3 regions of the Idiomarina sp. X4 genome follow, and region 1 is predicted to be linked to each of the others. Evidence: predicted binding sites of a transcription regulator. Region 1 holds the regulator's gene; each other region holds the start of a gene.
What was found. The regulator sigma-54, encoded in region 1, starts transcription at its own class of promoters, with help from an activator protein. The targets are predictions, from matches to a motif close to GTTGGCACGNNNNTNGNNT.

Region 1 (6,148 bases):
TCCAGGTGGCTCACTAGGAAAGCGCTTATTACTGCGCCTGCACGACATTATGCACACTGGCGAACGTATTCCACTAGTGTCAGAAACCGATATTATTCGTGACGCCTTATTAGAGATGTCTCGTAAAGGCCTGGGCATGACCGCAATTACAGATACCCAGGGCCGGTTGGCCGGTATTTTTACCGATGGTGATTTACGCCGTATTCTGGATAATCAAGTCGATGTGCACAGTACCTCTATTGCTGATGTTATGACGCGTTCATGCACGACCGCGAATGCGGACATGCTGGCTGCCGAAGCATTAAAGCTAATGCAAGATCGCAAAATAAACGGACTGATTATTACCGACCATGAAGGTCGCCCTTGTGGCGCAATGAATATGCATGACTTACTGCAAGCGGGGGTTCTGTAACATGGAGTGTATTAATACCTGGTATGGGGACATTGAAAAACAATTGTTTGAGCGTTTCTCACAGGTTCGGCTGTTAATTCTCGACGTCGATGGTGTTTTTTCGGACGGTCGAATATACCTTGGCAACGATGGTGAAGAGCTGAAAGCTTTCCACACTCGGGACGGCTTTGGTATGAAAGCACTTAAGAATGCGGGCATACAGACAGCCGTCATCACCGGTCGCCAATCCAGCATCGTTGAACGTCGGATGCAGCATTTAGACGTGTCTGACATCTATCAGGGACAAGTCGACAAAACCCAGGCATTTAATGAGCTTCTGACTCATCACAGCGTGAATGCTGAACAGACTGCCTATGTCGGAGACGACACACCCGATCTTCCGCTGATACAGCAGGCCGGCATTGGTGTTGCAGTAAAAGACGCGCACCCTTCTATTCAGCAGCAAGCTCAATACATTACCCGCTGTGCCGGTGGCTTTGGCGCGGTTCGTGAGGTGTGTGACTTGATTATGTTAAGCCAGGGGCTTTTGCATGACGCCAAAGGAGCCAGTGTGTGAATTGGCGCATCGTCGGTATTATCGTTCTTCTGTTTGGTGCCGGACTACTGCTCGTTCTGCGCCCCTTTAGTGACGATGGCAGAGAAAGCGCTGCCACGGCGACAAAACTGATGCAGCCAGATTTTACCGCCTACGGACTTGAAACCAAAATATTCGAAAGTGATGGCGTCCTGGCGCATAAGATTCGCTCAGAAGAAATGGCTCACTACAACCAAATAGGTTTAACCGAGCTCAAGCAGCCTCAATACTCAATATTTTCGGAAGACGGCACAGAGACCTGGCAAGTCACCGCCGAGCAAGGTACCTTTTACGATGATAAAACGCTGATTCTGGAGCGTAGCGTTGAAATATTAGCGTTGCAGGAAAGTTCTCCCATACAGCGCGTTATGACAGAATATCTGGTTATCGACTTAGCCAATGAATCAATGAGCACTGAATACCCGGTATTAATGCGAGGTCCGCAAGTGGAAGTTCGCGGAGATGGTTTAAGCGCCGACATGAGCGCAGAAATGATGGAGTTAAAACGACATGTTAAAACGGTTTTCCAGCCTAAGTCTTAGCTTTTTTGTGCTTATCGCATTGCCTTTGACGGCGATGGCGCAAGGAAAGGCTGACTTTAAAAAGCCGATGGAAGTCGAGTCAAGCCATGAGCAATTCGACATAAAAAACAATAAGTTAGTACTTACTGACAATGTTGTTATCCGTCAGGGCACACTACTTATTAAGGCGGACCGACTCGAAGCCTCTGCCAGCGAAAGCGGCGAGCAGGCGGACACCTTTATTGCAGAAGGTTCACCGGCAACCTACACGCAGACCCTGGAAAACGGCAACGATATTAGCGCTCAGGCAAATAAAATAACCTACTTCCAAGTCGAACAACGTCTCGAGCTCAGCGGGGACGCGAAAATCTCTCAGGGCACAAGCAGTTCAAGCGGTGATACGATCGTCTACGACTTAGCCGCACAGACGATCTCTGCAAGCAGCTCTGATGCCGATAACGGGCGCGTAATTACGATATTTACGCCGAAAACAAAAGACGACAAAACCGACAACGAGAACCCTTAATTATGGCCACCTTACGAGTCAAACATCTTGCCAAAAGCTTTAAGCGTCGTCAGGTTGTAAAGGACGTTAGCCTGGAGGTCAGTCAGGGCCAGATTATTGGGCTCTTAGGGCCCAATGGTGCGGGGAAAACAACGACGTTTTATATGATTGTCGGCTTAATCAACAGCGACAAAGGCCAGATTTTACTAGACAAAGACGACCTAACGTCTCTGCCAATGCATGAGCGTGCTCGCCGCGGAATTGGTTATCTACCGCAAGAAGCATCGATTTTCAGAAAGCTGACCGTGCGCGATAACCTGATGGCGATATTAGAAACCCGTAAAGAGCTTTCAGCGGACGCTCGCGAAGAACAGCTCGACTCGCTTCTTGAAGAGTTCAATATTGGTCATATTGCGAACAGTCTGGGGATGAGCTTATCCGGCGGTGAGAGACGTCGTGTCGAAATTGCCCGCGCCCTTGCCGCAGAGCCCACGTTTATTCTTCTGGATGAGCCCTTTGCAGGCGTCGACCCAATTTCGGTTATCGACATTAAGAAAATTGTTGAACATTTAAAGCAGCGTGGTATTGGTGTACTTATTACAGACCACAATGTCAGAGAAACCTTGTCCGTTTGTGAGCATGCGTACATTGTTAGTCACGGAGAACTTATTGCCAGCGGAGATGCAGAAAGTATATTATCGAATCAACAGGTTAAAGATGTTTACCTCGGTGAGCAGTTCACCCTTTAACGTGATACCGGGACGATAACCATGAGACAAAGTCTGCAGCTAAAAATTGGTCAGCAACTGACCATGACGCCTCAGTTACAACAAGCGATACGCTTGCTGCAGCTTTCTTCGCTCGACTTACAGGCTGAAATTCAGGACGCGCTGGACAATAACCCGTTACTGGAAGTTGAAAGCGAACAACCTCATGACGGTGACAGCACCGACTCCCCTCATTCGTCAAATAAAGACGACAGTCAGCGTGAAACCTCCGATGTTATAAAAACTCAGGAAATGCCAGAAGACCTCCCTGTGGACAGCACATGGGATGATACCTATTCATCGTCGACTCCTGCTACCGGAGCGGCCTCAAACGGCAAATCCTACGACGGTGACTATGAGGTGTACCAAGGCTCAACGAGCGAGTCTTTGCAAGACCATCTGATTTGGCAAATGCAACTGTCGCACTTTTCTGAAGAAGACACTGCGATTGGCGAAGCCATTATCGAAGCCATTGACGACAATGGTTATTTAACAACGAATATTGAAGACATTATTGAGTCTGTGCGCTTACCCGAGGTTGGCGAAGAAGAAGTCTGCATGGTACTCAAGCGCATCCAACACTTTGACCCAGTCGGTGTCGGCGCACGTACCGTCAGCGAGTGCCTGGCGATTCAATTACGACAACTGGACGACAGCACGCCGTTTAAGCTCGCTGCTATCACTCTGGTTAGCGAGCATATGGACTTGCTGGGCAACCGAGACTTCCGCAATATCCAGAAAAAGCTCAAATTAACCGAAAATGACTTACGTGAAGTCATGCGGCTGATTCAGCAAATGCACCCGCACCCGGGCGAACAAGTTGCTCAACAAGAAGTTGAGTACGTGATTCCTGACGTTGCGGTCATGAAAAAGAATGGTCGCTGGGTGGTCGAATTAAACCCGGATAGCGTACCTAAATTAAAGGTCAATGAAGAATACGCGGCACTGAGTAAAGCGGCGAAGTCCTCGGCAGACAGTCAGTACATTAAAAACCATACACAGGAAGCGCGTTGGTTTATTAAAAGTCTGGAGAGTCGCAATGAAACGCTGTTGAAAGTTGCCAACTGTATTGTTCAGCGCCAGCAGGGCTTTTTTGAGTACGGTGAAGAGGCCATGAAACCAATGGTACTCAATGATGTCGCTGAAGCCGTGGAAATGCATGAAAGCACCATTTCACGGGTAACAACGCAGAAGTTTCTGCACTGCCCACGAGGCATTTTTGAATTAAAATACTTTTTCTCTAGCCATGTCAGTACAGAAGGTGGAGGTGAGTGTTCAAGTACCGCAATACGTGCTTTAATTAAGAAGTTAGTCGCTGCAGAAAACCGTAGCAAACCATTAAGCGACAGCAAAATCGCTGAACTGATAGCCGAGCAAGGCATCAAAGTAGCGAGGAGGACAATTGCGAAGTACCGGGAATCACTGAATATTCCCTCATCGAGTCAACGCAAGAGTCTTTTATAACTTGTAAACTGCAGAAGGAAGACGTTATGCAAATTAATCTTACTGGTCATCATATCGATATCACTGAGTCTCTACGTGAGTATGTGGACACAAAATTTGCTAAGTTAGAGCGCCATTTTGACCATATCACCAACGTTCACGTCATCCTTAATGTTGAAAAAACGAATCAAAAAGCGGAAGCTACCGTGCACCTGAACGGCGGCGAGATTTTCGCTGACTCTGTTCACGATGATATGTACGCAGCCATTGATGGTTTAATCGATAAGCTTGACCGTCAGGTTATTAAACACAAAGAAAAAATGAAAAAGCATTAGTCCATGCAAATAAGTGAGTTGTTAAGCCCCGACTGCACCAGGTGTGCAGTCGAGGGTGCAAGTAAAAAGCGGTTATTAGAAACCATTAGCCAAATTGTCGCGCCAAAACTGTCAGGCATTACTCGTCATGACATTTTTGAAAGCTTGGTTAACCGTGAACGCTTAGGAAGTACCGGTATTGGTTTAGGTATTGCTATTCCTCATGGGCGACTCGCTAAAGCCAGCCATCCGGTTGCGGTGTTATTGACGTTAGACGAGCCAATCGAGTTTGACGCGATTGATAACCAACCTGTGGACATTATTTTTGCGCTGTTAGTGCCAGAGTCAGAGCATGAAAATCATTTGCAGACATTAGCAGCCGTTGCCCGTCGCATGAATGACAAAGACTGCACCCGCGCGCTTCGGAACGCTGAAAGTGACAACGCACTTTATCAATTATTTATTGGGGAAGGTGAAGATAAGCCATGCAACTGATTATTGTCAGTGGTCGCTCGGGATCGGGTAAAACTATCGCCCTTCGAGTACTCGAGGATCTTGGCTTTTACTGCGTCGACAACTTACCCATTAGCCTACTTCCCACGCTGGTTCATGCGGTCATGGAGCAGTATTCAAAAATTGCCATCAGCATTGACGTTAGAAACCTGCCCGAACATTCGGAAGAGCTGCTTGACTCGCTAAACTTTTTACCCAAAGGGGTTGAACCAGAAGTACTGTTCATTGATGCCGACGACAACACCTTACTAAAACGCTTTGGTGAAACACGCCGTTTGCACCCGCTCTCACAAAAGGAGTTACCTTTAGTTGATGCGCTTCAGGCAGAACGGAAGTTGCTCGAACCAATTATGGAGCGCGCCACCTGGCGCCTGGACAGCAGCGACTTATCGTTACACCAGTTAAGTGAAGAAGTGCGCGAGCGTGTGCTCGGCCGAGCAGACAAAAAACTGATTATCGTTTTTCAGTCTTTTGGTTTTAAGTATGGACTGCCGAAAGACGCTGATTTTGTATTTGATGCACGCATATTACCAAACCCGCACTGGCAACCTGAACTGAAGTTGCTAACCGGCTTAGATGCAGACGTACAGCATTATTTTCGCCAACAGCCGTTGGTCACGAAGTTTGTCTATCAGCTCGAAAACTTTTTAGGCACTTGGCTGCCTCACTTTCAACGCAGTAACCGCAGCTATTTAACGATTGCGACAGGCTGTACTGGTGGGCAGCATCGCTCCGTTTATATTTCACAGCAGTTAGCGGAGCGCTTTGAACAAAAATCAGTGAAAGTTCAGGTTCGTCACCGGGAGTTAAAGCAGCATGAGTAAAGCTTGCAAGACGCTTGTTATACGCAATAAACTGGGCCTTCATGCTAGGGCTGCGACCAAACTTGCGCAGCTCACACAGTCATTCAAGTCAGAAATTACCGTTCAGCAGGGTGAACAATGCGTTAACGCTGCCAGTGTGATGTGCTTAATGCTGCTCGCCAGCCAACAAGGCAAGTCGGTCGAAGTTTGTGCCGAAGGCGATGATGCAGAAGACGCATTAGTAGCGGTGAGCGAATTGTTCGAAGATCGCTTTGAGGAAAACGAGTAACCAATGA
Region 2 (6,148 bases), 580 kb from region 1:
TGAAAACGACCAATGCGTTTTTTGTCCGCCCCGGTAAAAGCACCACGCTCATGCCCAAACAGTTCTGACTCGATGAGATCAGCCGGAATAGCAGCCATATTCAGAGCAATGAAAGGCTCCTCAGCTCTCGGACTGTGCTTATGTAGTGCACGAGCGACTAACTCTTTACCTGTACCCGTTTCACCAGTGAGCAATACACTCACACTCGATGACGACAGTCGCCCAATGGCACGGAAAACATCCTGCATGGCCGGTGCATCACCAATAATTTCAGGCACTTTGGCCGTTTTCGGCTGCTGCGAACGTTGTCTATTTTCAGCCAGGTGTCGTAAAGCCCGGTCTACTGTCGTCAACGCTTCATCAATATCAAATGGCTTCGGTAAATACTCAAAAGCCCCACCCTGAAAGGCTTTGACGGTCGTATCTAAGTCAGAATGCGCCGTCATGACCACGACCGGCATACCGGGGTAGTTCTCTTTTAGTTTTTCCAGCACAGCCAGTCCGTCATCGCCGGGCATGCGAATATCCGTCATGACGACGCTGGGTTGGTGCTGTTCAAGCGCGTTAAAAAACGAATCGCTGTCGGAAAACGCGCGCACTTGATAACGGCTGTTTGCGAACGCTTTTTCCAGTACCCAACGAATGGAGTCATCGTCATCGATAATCCATAAACTCGCGTCAGTCATTCCCAGAGCCCTCACTTACATAAGGTAAATAGACAGAAAATTGAGTGCGCCCAGGTTCTGAGTTCACCTCAATTTTGCCTTTGTGCTGATGCACGATGGTTTGCGCCAGCGACAACCCCAACCCGGTGCCTTCCGCCCGGCCACTGACTAACGGATAAAATAGCGTGTCCCGCAATGCGTCCGAAATACCCGGGCCGGTATCAATAAAATGCACCACGGCACATTGCCGATAACGCTCACCGAACAGTGTCTGCTGATGCTCGACCCGCGTTCTTACCGTCAGCTTCCCGTTACCATTCATTGCCTGCGCCGCATTTTGTGCGATGTTCAAAAACACCTGTTCGCAGCTTTCTTCAACAATCATGATGTCCGGCAGCGATGGGTCATAGTCACGCGTGATCGTTAGCGTATCGCCATATTCATAAGACAGGGTCTTTGCGACACGCTCGGTTATTTCATGAATATTTACCCACCCCCGTTTACCGGGTTTCATCGGACCTAACAGACGGTCAACCAAAAACCGTAGCCGGTCAGACTGACTGATAATTAAGTCCGTGTATTCTTTCAGGTAGTCATCATTTAACTCACGGGCAAGCAACTGTGCCGCGCCGCGCAATCCACCTAACGGGTTTTTAATTTCATGCGCCATACCACGCAGTAAATGCTGAGTTGCATACAGCTGGTTACGCTGTTGGTCTTCCTGATTAATGCGACGCAACTGATCCGCCTTACGAAGTTCCATCAGCAATTGCGTTTGACCGCTGTCCTGTATCGTCTGAATGCACACATCAACGGTAATTCGATGCCCGGAATGTAAGGTGAATTCCACATCGGTATTTAACACTCGCTGCTCATATTGAAAGCAGTTTGCAATGGTCTCACTGGCCAGCGAGCATTGAAAAAATGCCGTCGAAAAGGGCTCGCCGAGCAGTCGCTTAGCGCTGTGATCAAGCAACGATTCTGCTGCTGAATTGACATAGCGTATGGTGAAATTCTCGTCTAAAACGAGTATCCCGGTCAGAAGCTGGTTGATTAAAGTATTTGTGTTCACAAGGAGAGAATAGCGTACGCACCAAATTGGTGCAATTAAAAAGGGCGGTATAAACCGCCCTTTACAGGTTGTTAAACGCTGTAGTACATATCGAACTCTACCGGGTGGGTAGTTTTCTTCAATGTCTCTACTTCGTTGTATTTAAGACCAATATAAGCGTCGATCATGTCATCGTCCATGACGCCGCCTTGCTTCAGGAAGTCACGGTCTTTGTCCAGTGCTTCCAGCGCCATTTCTAACGAATGACAAACGGTTGGAATGTCTTTCGCTTCTTCTGGCGGCAAGTTGTATAAATCCTTGTCCATTGCATCACCCGGGTGAATCTTGTTACGAATACCGTCAAGACCAGCCATAAGCAGTGCAGTGAAACACAGGTAAGGGTTCGCACTTGGGTCAGGGAAACGCACTTCAATACGACGCGCTTTAGCACTCGACACCAACGGAATGCGAATGGATGCAGAACGGTTACGCGCTGAGTAAGCCAGCATCACCGGTGCTTCAAAGCCTGGCACCAAACGTTTATAAGAGTTCGTTGATGCGTTAGCGAAGGCATTAATCGCACGAGCGTGTTTCACAATACCGCCAATGTAATAAAGCGCCGTTTCGCTTAAGCCAGCATATTGGTCACCTGCGAACAGGTTTTCGCCGCCTTTATTCAGTGACATGTGCACGTGCATACCTGAGCCGTTATCGCCCACTAAAGGCTTAGGCATAAAGGTGGCTGTCATGCCATAAGAATGAGCAACATTGTGCACAACATATTTGTAAATCTGCAGCTCGTCGGCTTTGGTTGTTAAGGTGTTGAAACGGGTCGCTACCTCGTTCTGACCAGCTGTCGCCACCTCATGGTGGTGCGCTTCAACCACTAAGCCCATGTCTTCCATAACCAAACTCATGGTGCCACGAATGTCGTGAGCTGAGTCGACCGGTGGTACCGGGAAGTAACCGCCTTTCACGCCCGGACGGTGAGCCATGTTGCCTTCCGAGTACTCACGACCTGAGTTCCACTCTGCTTCATCCGCATCAATTTTATAGAACGAACCGCTCATATCAGTACGGAAACGAACATCGTTGAAAAGGAAAAACTCTGGCTCCGGACCAAAGTAAGCTTCATCGGCAATGCCAGAACTGCGCAGGAACTCTTCCGCACGTTTGGCGATAGAGCGTGGGTCACGGCTGTAACCTTGCAGTGTTTCAGGCTCTAAAATGTCGCAACGAATGTTTAACGTCATTTCATCAGTGAACGGATCCAGTACGGCTGAATCATTGTCAGGCATTAACACCATGTCCGATTCGTTAATGCCTTTCCAGCCTGCAATTGACGAGCCGTCAAACATTTTACCTTCTTCGAAGAAGTCGTCATCGATTTGCGACACCGGAATAGTGACGTGTTGTTCTTTACCCTTAGTATCGGTAAAGCGTAGGTCGACGAATTTTACGTCGTTTTCTTTAATGGTATCGAAAATCTTATCAGCTGACATGTTGTCCTCCAGTAGACAGCGTCTTTAAAAAGTAACAGCCACAGTATAGCAAAGCCTGTGCCAATTTACTTTTTATTAAAAATCAATCAGTTACTTCAGTGTCATTTTTGCGCAAACTTACTTGCGCACCATTACCGTTCATTACGCACCATTAGGGTGCATTCGATCACCGACAGTCACAAATTCGGAACAGAATGAGTGCCGGTTTATTCGACAAAAATAACGAACAAAAAACAATCAGGTCTTTTTTAATATCGTCTAAGCAGGTAGAATACGCCGCTATTTTTCATAAACCCCCGTCGGAAGGGTTGGGTTTACACTCACTACCGACAAACACAGGCTTTCTTAATGACAACTCAGGCATTTGATATCAATAAGCTTCGCAACATTGCGATTATTGCGCACGTAGACCATGGTAAGACGACACTCGTAGATAAGTTGCTCCAGCAATCCGGTACACTCGAAAGTCGTGGTGAGCTCGAAGAGCGCATCATGGACTCGAACGATCTGGAAAAAGAACGCGGCATTACTATTTTGGCCAAAAACACCGCCGTTAACTGGCAGGACTACCGCATCAACATTCTAGATACTCCAGGGCACGCTGACTTTGGCGGTGAAGTTGAACGCGTACTTTCTATGGCAGACTCTGTATTACTGGTGGTCGACGCTGTTGACGGTCCTATGCCACAAACACGTTTCGTCACACAGAAAGCATTCGAGCACGGTTTGAACCCAATTCTTGTTATCAACAAAATCGACCGCCCGGGCGCTCGTCCTGACTGGGTCATGGATCAGGTCTTCGACTTATTCGATAACTTAGGTGCCACCGACGAACAGTTAGACTTCCCAGTGGTTTACGCGTCGGCATTGAACGGTTGGGCGACTCGCGAAGAGGACACGGTTGGCGAGAACATGACACCGTTGTTCGAAACTATCGTCAATGAAGTTAGCCACCCAGACGCCGACCCGGACGCTGACTTACAGATGCAAATTTCACAGCTGGATTACTCAAGCTACCTTGGTGTTATCGGTATTGGTCGTGTGACCCGCGGTAGCGTGAAAGTCAACCAACCGGTGACCATTGTGGGTGCTGACGGCAAAGAGCGTAGTGGTAAAATTGGTAAAGTCTTTAACTACCTGGGCCTTGACCGCATTGACGCTGAATCAGCTCATGCAGGCGACATTTGTGCGATAACCGGTTTGGGCGAACTGAAAATTTCAGATACCGTTTGTGCGGTTGGCGCAGCTGAAGCAATGAAGCCGCTAAGCGTTGACGAGCCAACGGTTACCATGACCTTCCAGGTCAACACCTCTCCGTTTGCGGGTAAAGAAGGTAAGTTCGTTACTTCACGTCAAATTCTTGAACGCTTACAGCAAGAGCTGGTTCACAACGTTGCGCTTCGCGTTGAAGAAACGGACAACCCGGATAAATTCCGCGTATCAGGCCGTGGTGAATTGCACTTAGGTGTATTAATCGAGAACATGCGCCGCGAAGGCTTCGAACTGGCTGTATCTCGCCCGGAAGTTATCATCAAAGAAGAAGACGGTAAGAAAATGGAACCGTATGAGTCTTTGACCGTTGATATCGAAGAGCAGCACCAAGGTGCAGTCATGGAAAAACTTGGCCTACGTAAAGCCGAGATGACAAACATGACACCTGACGGTAAAGGCCGTGTTCGTGTCGACTTCGAAGTACCAAGCCGTGGCTTAATTGGCTTCCAGACCGAGTTCATGACACTGACATCGGGTACTGGCTTGATGTACCACACGTTTGACCACTACGGCCCGCACAAAGGCGGCACTATTGGTCAGCGCGTGAACGGCGTACTCATTTCGAACGCGCAGGGTAAAGCACTGACTTACGCACTGTTTAACCTGCAAGAGCGCGGTAAGTTATTCGCAGCGCACGGCGACGAAGTTTATGAAGGCCAGGTTATTGGTATTCATAACCGCTCTAACGACTTAACCGTTAACTGTCTTAAAGGTAAGCAGCTGACGAACGTTCGTGCTTCAGGTACTGACGACGCTCAAACACTGAGCCCACCAATTAAGTACACTCTTGAGCAAGCGCTTGAGTTCATCAACGATGACGAGTTAGTTGAGGTAACCCCTGAGTCTATCCGTATTCGTAAGCGTGCTTTGACCGAGAATGAGCGTAAGCGACTGGGTCGCGAATCAAAAGGCTAATCACGCTTTAGCTGCTAAAAGAAAGCCCCGCTTAACGGCGGGGCTTTTTGTATGTGCCCGAAAGTTGCCGCAACGATGTTTAGCTGGCAGCGACAAGCTCCGGTTGCGGCAGGACAAAGTAGAAAATAGAAAAGAAGTGAAAAATACTGCCCGCTAACACGAACAAGTGCCAAATAGCATGATGGTACGGCAGTGACTTCCACACATAAAAAATGACCCCAAACGTATAAGCCAGCCCGCCTGCTACCAGTAGCATTAAGCCACCGAAATCGACATTATCTATCATGGGTTTTATTGCAATAAGCGCCATCCAGCCCAAACCTAAATATAAGCTCAGTGACAGCCATTTAATACGTTTGGTCATGGCCAGCTCAAGCACCACTCCGACAATGGCAATACCCCAGACAATCCCCAGTAACGTCCAGCCCCAGGCTCCGCGCAAATTAATCAGTGCAAATGGGGTGTAAGTACCGGCAATCAGAATATAAATAGCCGCATGGTCGAGCTGCTGAAACACCGCTTTGATATTCGGCCAGGGAAAAGCATGATAGAGCGTTGACGCCGTGTAGAGCAAAATAAGGCTCGCTCCGTAAACGCTTGCCGCAACGACGTGCCAGGCGTCGCCATAGGCGACAGACCAGAGTATCATGACGACTAAAGCCGCAATGCTTAACGCCGCCCCAATACCGTGGGTCAGCGCATGCGCGACTTCTTCCATCGCCGTATAGGCTTTATGCTGGCTC
Region 3 (6,148 bases), 260 kb from region 1:
TAAAAACACCGAATTTATTGACTTCCGGTAGCATCAGTCAATCAGACAAGATACAGTCTCTTGCTCGAGATGAGCACCCGCTGATGAGGAGGATAGCAATGAAAAACAAAGTCTGTATTTTGAGTATGGATAATTTAGACGGCTTTTTTAGCTATGATGATTTATTAAAAGAGCCCTTTAAGCAGCATGGAATAGACGTAGAGACAGTCTCATGGCGCAATTCTCAGTGCGACTGGAATCAATATGATGCCGTCATTGTCCGCTCAACCTGGGACTATCAGGACGACTGCGAAGAATTTTTAAACGTATTAGAAAAGATAGAATCCTCTTCTGCAACATTGATGAATTCATTGCAGGTCATAAAATGGAATATTAGTAAGACCTACCTTAAAGAACTTGAAGATAAACAGGTACCGACGGTCCCTACTTTATGGGGGAGATTATTTGACATCAACACGTTAAAGTCAGCTCAATTAGAATGGCCCAATCAGCAGTTGATCATCAAGCCCGCAGTTTCTGCCAACGCAGACGATACATTCCGACTGTCACAGGACAGCTCTACCGATGCTTTAATACAGTCGCTTACCGAACATTTCCCACCCGGTCGCGAGTTCATGCTGCAGCCGTTTTTAAATTCCATTGTGGAGCACGGTGAATATTCATTATTCTATTTTGGCGGAAGCTTCAGTCATGCCATTAAAAAGTGTCCCGCTAACGGCGACTTTAGAGTACAAGAAGAGCACGGTGGCGAGTTCTTTCAGGTGAATCCTGATAATGCCGTTAAAGACGTGGCCGAGCGGGCATTAGGATGCGTCGACGAGACACTGCTCTATGCCAGAATTGATGTTGCTCTATTAAACGATAATACGCCTGCCATTATTGAAATGGAGCTCATTGAACCGAGTTTATACTTTGGGGTTGATAAAGCTAGCGCAGAGCGCTTCGTAAAAGCTTATCTCAGTATGATAAAGCGTTAATTAGTAATACCGATGATTGGCTCTATCCATGCCATACGAGACGATAAGTCGCTATGGGTGACATAATATAAGGTGCGGTGATGCGCACCTTATGTCGACAGTAAGGCCACTGGTTTCATCTATGGCTCCGGCTATCCATTTAATTCACGCTAAATTAAACGGGTCATCCATTGCACGCGACGGCTCGGTAAACCACACTGGGCCGTCGTCCGTCATATAGAAGTGGTCTTCTAAACGGACGCCAAAAGCGTCTGGTTTAATGACCATCGGCTCATTGCTAAAGCACATTCCCGATGCCAATACAGTTTTATCACCGCCCACCAGATAAGGCCATTCATGTAAGTCCATGCCTATACCGTGACCCGTTCGATGAGGTACACCCGGCAACTGATAGTCCGCTTTTAAGCCAAGCTTCGCGAGTTCCTCTCGAACGGCATCATCCACCGACTCGCAGGTACTTCCATTGTGCGCGGCATCAAATGCCGCTTGCTGAAGCTGTCGCTCATATTGCCAGAATGTCTTTTGTTCAGCGTTAGCCTCACCGAATGGGTACGTGCGGGTAATGTCAGAATGGTAGCCATGTAACTTACAACCGGTATCAATTAATACCCAGTCATTTTTTTCCAATTTTTGCTCATGACTGACGCCATGCGGATAACTGGTGCCCTGACCAAACAACACAATACAGAAGAAAGAGCCACTTGCGCCCACTTTGCGATGAGCCTCGTCAATAAACGCCCGCACCTCTGAGGCCGTTACCCCTTCCTGTAGCATTGCCCCGGTCGCACGATGCACCGCCATGGTCATATCCATCGCGGTTTGTATGAGTGCAAGTTCAGCTTTTGACTTATGCATGCGACACTCAGCGGTAATCACTTTTGCGTCGCACATTTGCGCTGCCGGATAGCGCTCCTCAAGGTTTGAAACAATGCTATAAGACGATGACTCGTCCAGCGCGAGTTTACCTCTGGTCAATTCGTTCTCTTTCAGAAAATCAATAAAATAATCGTAGGGTGATTCGTGTTCGTCCCACAGCAAGGTCTTCATTGGCAGTTTCATCGCTTGCGTTAGTGACCCAATTTCAAACGCAGGAGCAATTAAAGTAACCGGCCCTTCGACAGGAACAATTGCGCCTACCAGACGTTCACTTGGGTACCATTTCAAACCGGTAAAATACTCTAAATTAGTACCCGCGTTTAAATACATCGCATCGATGCCTTTGGCTCGCATCAATGTCTGGGCTTTGTCGACTCTCGCCTGATACTCTTCTAATGTAATGGGCTGAACATTCAGTGTCATATCTTCTAATGCGTCGAGGGCGGTCTTTGCATCGGTAATGCCTACACCGTGGGTCATTCTGCCTCCTAAAATGTCATTTCGTCCTAACAAAAAGATTCAAATAGATGGCCGATTCTGCTAAATAATGGCGAAATATAATAGTCAACTTTAGGCTTTGATTTTTAAAACACTGATTTATATGGGTTTTGTTTTTTGGCTTGACTCTTGCATTATGACTCATAATAAAAAGACAAGAACAATAAGGACGCATTATGAGTATAAAATTCGAAGATCGGCCTTTAGACAAGGTTCGTGAGGAAACTATTGACCAACTGGTCATGAACTACGGTCACGGGGAGCTTTCCTCAGAAGCGTTTGAGCGCCGTCTCGATGCGGCTATGGATGCAACAGAACATAGTCAACTTGCTGCACTAGTAGATGACCTTGAGCTGAAGCCTGACACGTCGTACGACAGCATGAAAGAACAAAAATTCTCGCCACACTATGGTGAAGGACGCGCCCAACCAACGGAAAATGTCGTCTCTATTTTGTCATCCAATGAGCGAACAGGTGTGTGGACCGTTCCGCGTGAAATAACGGTGTATGATTTTCTGGGCTCTGTCGAACTCGACTTTACGGATGCCGTATTCCAACACCCCGATGTCACGATCAAAGTGGTCGGGATGCTTTCAAGTCTCGAAATTTACGTACCTGAAGAAATCATGATAAGCACCAACGTATTTAATATTCTTGGTTCCACTGAAAACAAAGCCCCATCCATGGGAAACCTGAAGCAAGTTCCCCATATTCGAATTGAAGGCTTTCACGTGCTCGGTTCGGTTGAGGTAAAAGTCAAACGCACCATTAAAGAGAAGTTCGTGGCTTTTGCAAACAGCCTGAAAGAAACCTTTAACTCAAAGAACTTTTACTAAGCAGCAGCCAGCTGTGCCAAATACTCGTCGTAACTACCGGCAAAGTCACGTAAGCCTTTGTCGGTAATTTCAATAATACGGGTCGCCAATGACGACACAAATTCGCGGTCATGACTGACAAATAGCAAAGTGCCCTCGAACTGCTCCAGCGCCAGGTTCAGAGACTCAATAGATTCCATATCCAAATGGTTCGTTGGTTCGTCCATCACCAGAATATTAGGCTTTTGCAAAATGAGTTTGCCAAATATCATGCGGCCTTTCTCACCACCGGACAAAATAGATACTGGCTTTTGAATATCATCCGCAGAAAATAGCATACGTCCCAACACGCCGCGTATCGACTGCTCGTCATCACTCGGTTGCTTCCACTGATACATCCACTCGTACACCGTCATTTCCTGTTTGAACAGGTGAGCGTGATCCTGAGCGTAATAACCAATGTTGGCATTTTCTGACCATTTGATACTGCCGGATTCCGGCGTGTAGTCGCCCATCAGACACTTCAGTAAAGTCGTTTTACCAATACCATTGGCACCAATAATGGCGACTTTTTCGCCCACTTCTACCGAGGTACTCAAGCCTTTCAATACCGCCTGCTCGTCAAACCTTTTACGCACATTCTCGGTTTCAAGCGCCAGCCGGTACAGCTTCTTCTCTTGGGTAAAGCGAATATACGGATTCACTCGGCTGGATGCTTTCACTTCTTCCAGCTGAATCTTTTCCATTTGGCGCTGACGCGAGGTCGCCTGCTTGGCCTTCGAGGCATTCGCCGAGAAGCGGCTCACAAAGCTCTGCAGCTCCGCAATCTTCTCTTTCTTCTTGGCGTTGTCGTTCATCAGCTGTTCACGCGCCTGAGTGGCGGCAAACATGTATTCATCATAGTTGCCCGGATACACACGTAGCTCGCCGTAATCAATATCGGCCATGTGCGTACAAATCGTGTTCAGAAAGTGACGGTCGTGCGAGATAATGATCATGGTGCTTTGCTTTTCCGCCAGCACCTCTTCTAACCAACGAATGGTGTTAATGTCCAGGTTGTTGGTCGGCTCATCCAGCAGCATAATATCCGGCTCAGAAAACAGCACCTGCGCCAGTAACACCCGAATTTTAACACCCGGCGCCAGTGCCGACATCAAGCCAAAGTGCTGCTCGACCGGTATACCTAAGCCTAACAGCAGTTCTCCGGCGCGAGACTCGGCTGTGTAACCGTCCATTTCAGCAAATTCAGTTTCTAAGTCGGCAACTCGCATGCCGTCTTCTTCACTCATCTCACCGCTGCTGTAAATACGGTCACGCTCTTCTTTCACCGCCCACAGTTCTTCATGCCCCATAATAACGGCATCAACCACGCTGTAGTCTTCATAGGCAAACTGGTCCTGACGCAGCTTACCAATGCGGGTGTTGGGCTCTAACGACACGTTGCCGGCGGATGGCTCTTGTTCGCCGCTTAAAATACGCATAAAGGTCGACTTACCACAGCCGTTAGCGCCAATAAGGCCATAACGGTTGCCATTGCCGAATTTAACAGAGATATTTTCAAAAAGAGGCTTCGCACCAAATTGCATGGTGATATTTGCAGCAGAAATCACGTAATCTATATCCAGGATGAGGGAGTAAAAATGAGCGCGCAATGTACGTGTTTTTCCCGTAAATTACAAAGAAAGATTCACAAATAGGTAATTGATGATGCAAATGTCCTGGACAGACCTTTCTAACAATATTGGTAAAATTTGGAATACCGAGCTTTGGAAGTCTGGAGAAGCTCAAATTCACCTCAGTCAGGTAGTCATTGCGCTAACGCTTATCATTGTTGGTGTTATTGTTATTCGCTGGGTTGGTTCCCGACTCGTCAAGCGAGCACTTAGCTCCGGCAATGCATCGCAGAATACCGTTTTTGCGTTTCGCAAATTATTTTCCGTTCTTGCCTATGTCCTTATCGTTCTTATTGCCCTTCCCGTTGCAGGCATTCCAATTACCATATTTGCCGTGCTTGGCGGTGCATTAGCCATTGGTGTGGGTTTCGGCGCACAAAACCTGCTCAACAACCTCATTTCGGGCATGATTTTAATCGCTGAGCGCCCTATTCGCATTGGTGACATTGTCGAGTTGGAAAAAGAGCGCGGTCGGGTAGAAGAAATAGGTAATCGGTGCGTGCGTATTCGTCGTTACGACGGTGTCCACGTGTTGGTTCCTAATAGTTACTTTTTGGAGCAACGCGTTGTTAACTGGACACTGGTTTCCGCAGATATTCGTTCTGTTGTGACAGTCGGTGTCGCTTATGGGTCGCCCGTTGAAAAAGTGCGTGAACTATTGCTGCAAGCGGCAAGCGAGCACGAGCAAGTATCCAAAGACTACCCTGTTGAGGTCATTTTTGAAGACTTTGGAGAGAGCTCCCTGGTCTTTAACGTCTATTTTTGGACCAGCGTCCACCAGCCTATGGATATTCGTCGTATTCAGTCTGATGTGCGATTTAAGATTAATGGTTTGTTAAATACAAACGACATTGTTATTGCCTTCCCACAACGCGACGTGCATTTGGATACGTTAAAGCCGTTGGAAATCAAAATGACCCAATCGGACGCATAAAAAAAACGCCACTTCAAATGAAGTGGCGTGCAATTACAACAATAACAACCAGGGATTACTTCTATCATCTAACCTGACGTAAATAACGTCAGGCTACAGCTTGGCTCGTCAGACTACTTAAAATTCGTAGCTGTAACTCAAGCTAATGACAGTTCCTACTTCTTTACTACGGACTAAAATGCCCGATTGGTTCACTTCCTGATCTTCACCCAGCAAGTTTTTCACTTTTAAGCCAATCTTTGAGTTGAAGTTCGGATAGTAGTTGTAAACCAGATCCAGGGAGTGGAACGGTTGTTCATAAGCGTCATCACGACCACCGACACCAGCAGCCAGAATGCGCTCACCAAAGACGTTATACACCAACGAGGTTGAGTG

Region 2: glnA (glutamate--ammonia ligase) is a predicted target of sigma-54. The motif match lies at 3,265-3,283, and genes of this name have one in related genera.
Region 3: CWC33_RS02600 (DUF1707 SHOCT-like domain-containing protein) is a predicted target of sigma-54. The motif match lies at 2,468-2,486, and genes of this name have one in related genera.

The regions. Positions count from the first base shown of each region.
Region 1 is NZ_CP025000.1:773,140-779,287, forward strand. It holds gene CWC33_RS03695 (KpsF/GutQ family sugar-phosphate isomerase) at 1-412, shown strand, start outside; gene kdsC (3-deoxy-manno-octulosonate-8-phosphatase KdsC) at 414-968, shown strand; gene lptC (LPS export ABC transporter periplasmic protein LptC) at 965-1,528, shown strand; gene lptA (lipopolysaccharide transport periplasmic protein LptA) at 1,497-2,033, shown strand; gene lptB (LPS export ABC transporter ATP-binding protein) at 2,036-2,761, shown strand; gene CWC33_RS03720 (RNA polymerase factor sigma-54) at 2,783-4,243, shown strand; gene hpf (ribosome hibernation promoting factor) at 4,270-4,557, shown strand; gene ptsN (PTS IIA-like nitrogen regulatory protein PtsN) at 4,561-5,031, shown strand; gene rapZ (RNase adapter RapZ) at 5,022-5,873, shown strand; gene CWC33_RS03740 (HPr family phosphocarrier protein) at 5,866-6,141, shown strand; gene mgtE (magnesium transporter) at 6,145-6,148, shown strand, end outside.
Region 2 is NZ_CP025000.1:1,352,231-1,358,378, reverse strand. It holds gene ntrC (nitrogen regulation protein NR(I)) at 1-686, opposite strand, end outside; gene glnL (nitrogen regulation protein NR(II)) at 679-1,737, opposite strand; gene glnA (glutamate--ammonia ligase) at 1,809-3,218, opposite strand; gene typA (translational GTPase TypA) at 3,567-5,405, shown strand; gene trhA (PAQR family membrane homeostasis protein TrhA) at 5,485-6,148, opposite strand, start outside; gene CWC33_RS06475 (DUF3081 domain-containing protein) at 6,147-6,148, opposite strand, start outside.
Region 3 is NZ_CP025000.1:516,877-523,024, forward strand. It holds gene CWC33_RS02590 (ATP-grasp domain-containing protein) at 99-977, shown strand; gene CWC33_RS02595 (M24 family metallopeptidase) at 1,122-2,333, opposite strand; gene CWC33_RS02600 (DUF1707 SHOCT-like domain-containing protein) at 2,528-3,187, shown strand; gene CWC33_RS02605 (ABC-F family ATPase) at 3,184-4,776, opposite strand; gene CWC33_RS02610 (mechanosensitive ion channel family protein) at 4,880-5,773, shown strand; gene CWC33_RS02615 (TonB-dependent receptor domain-containing protein) at 5,891-6,148, opposite strand, start outside.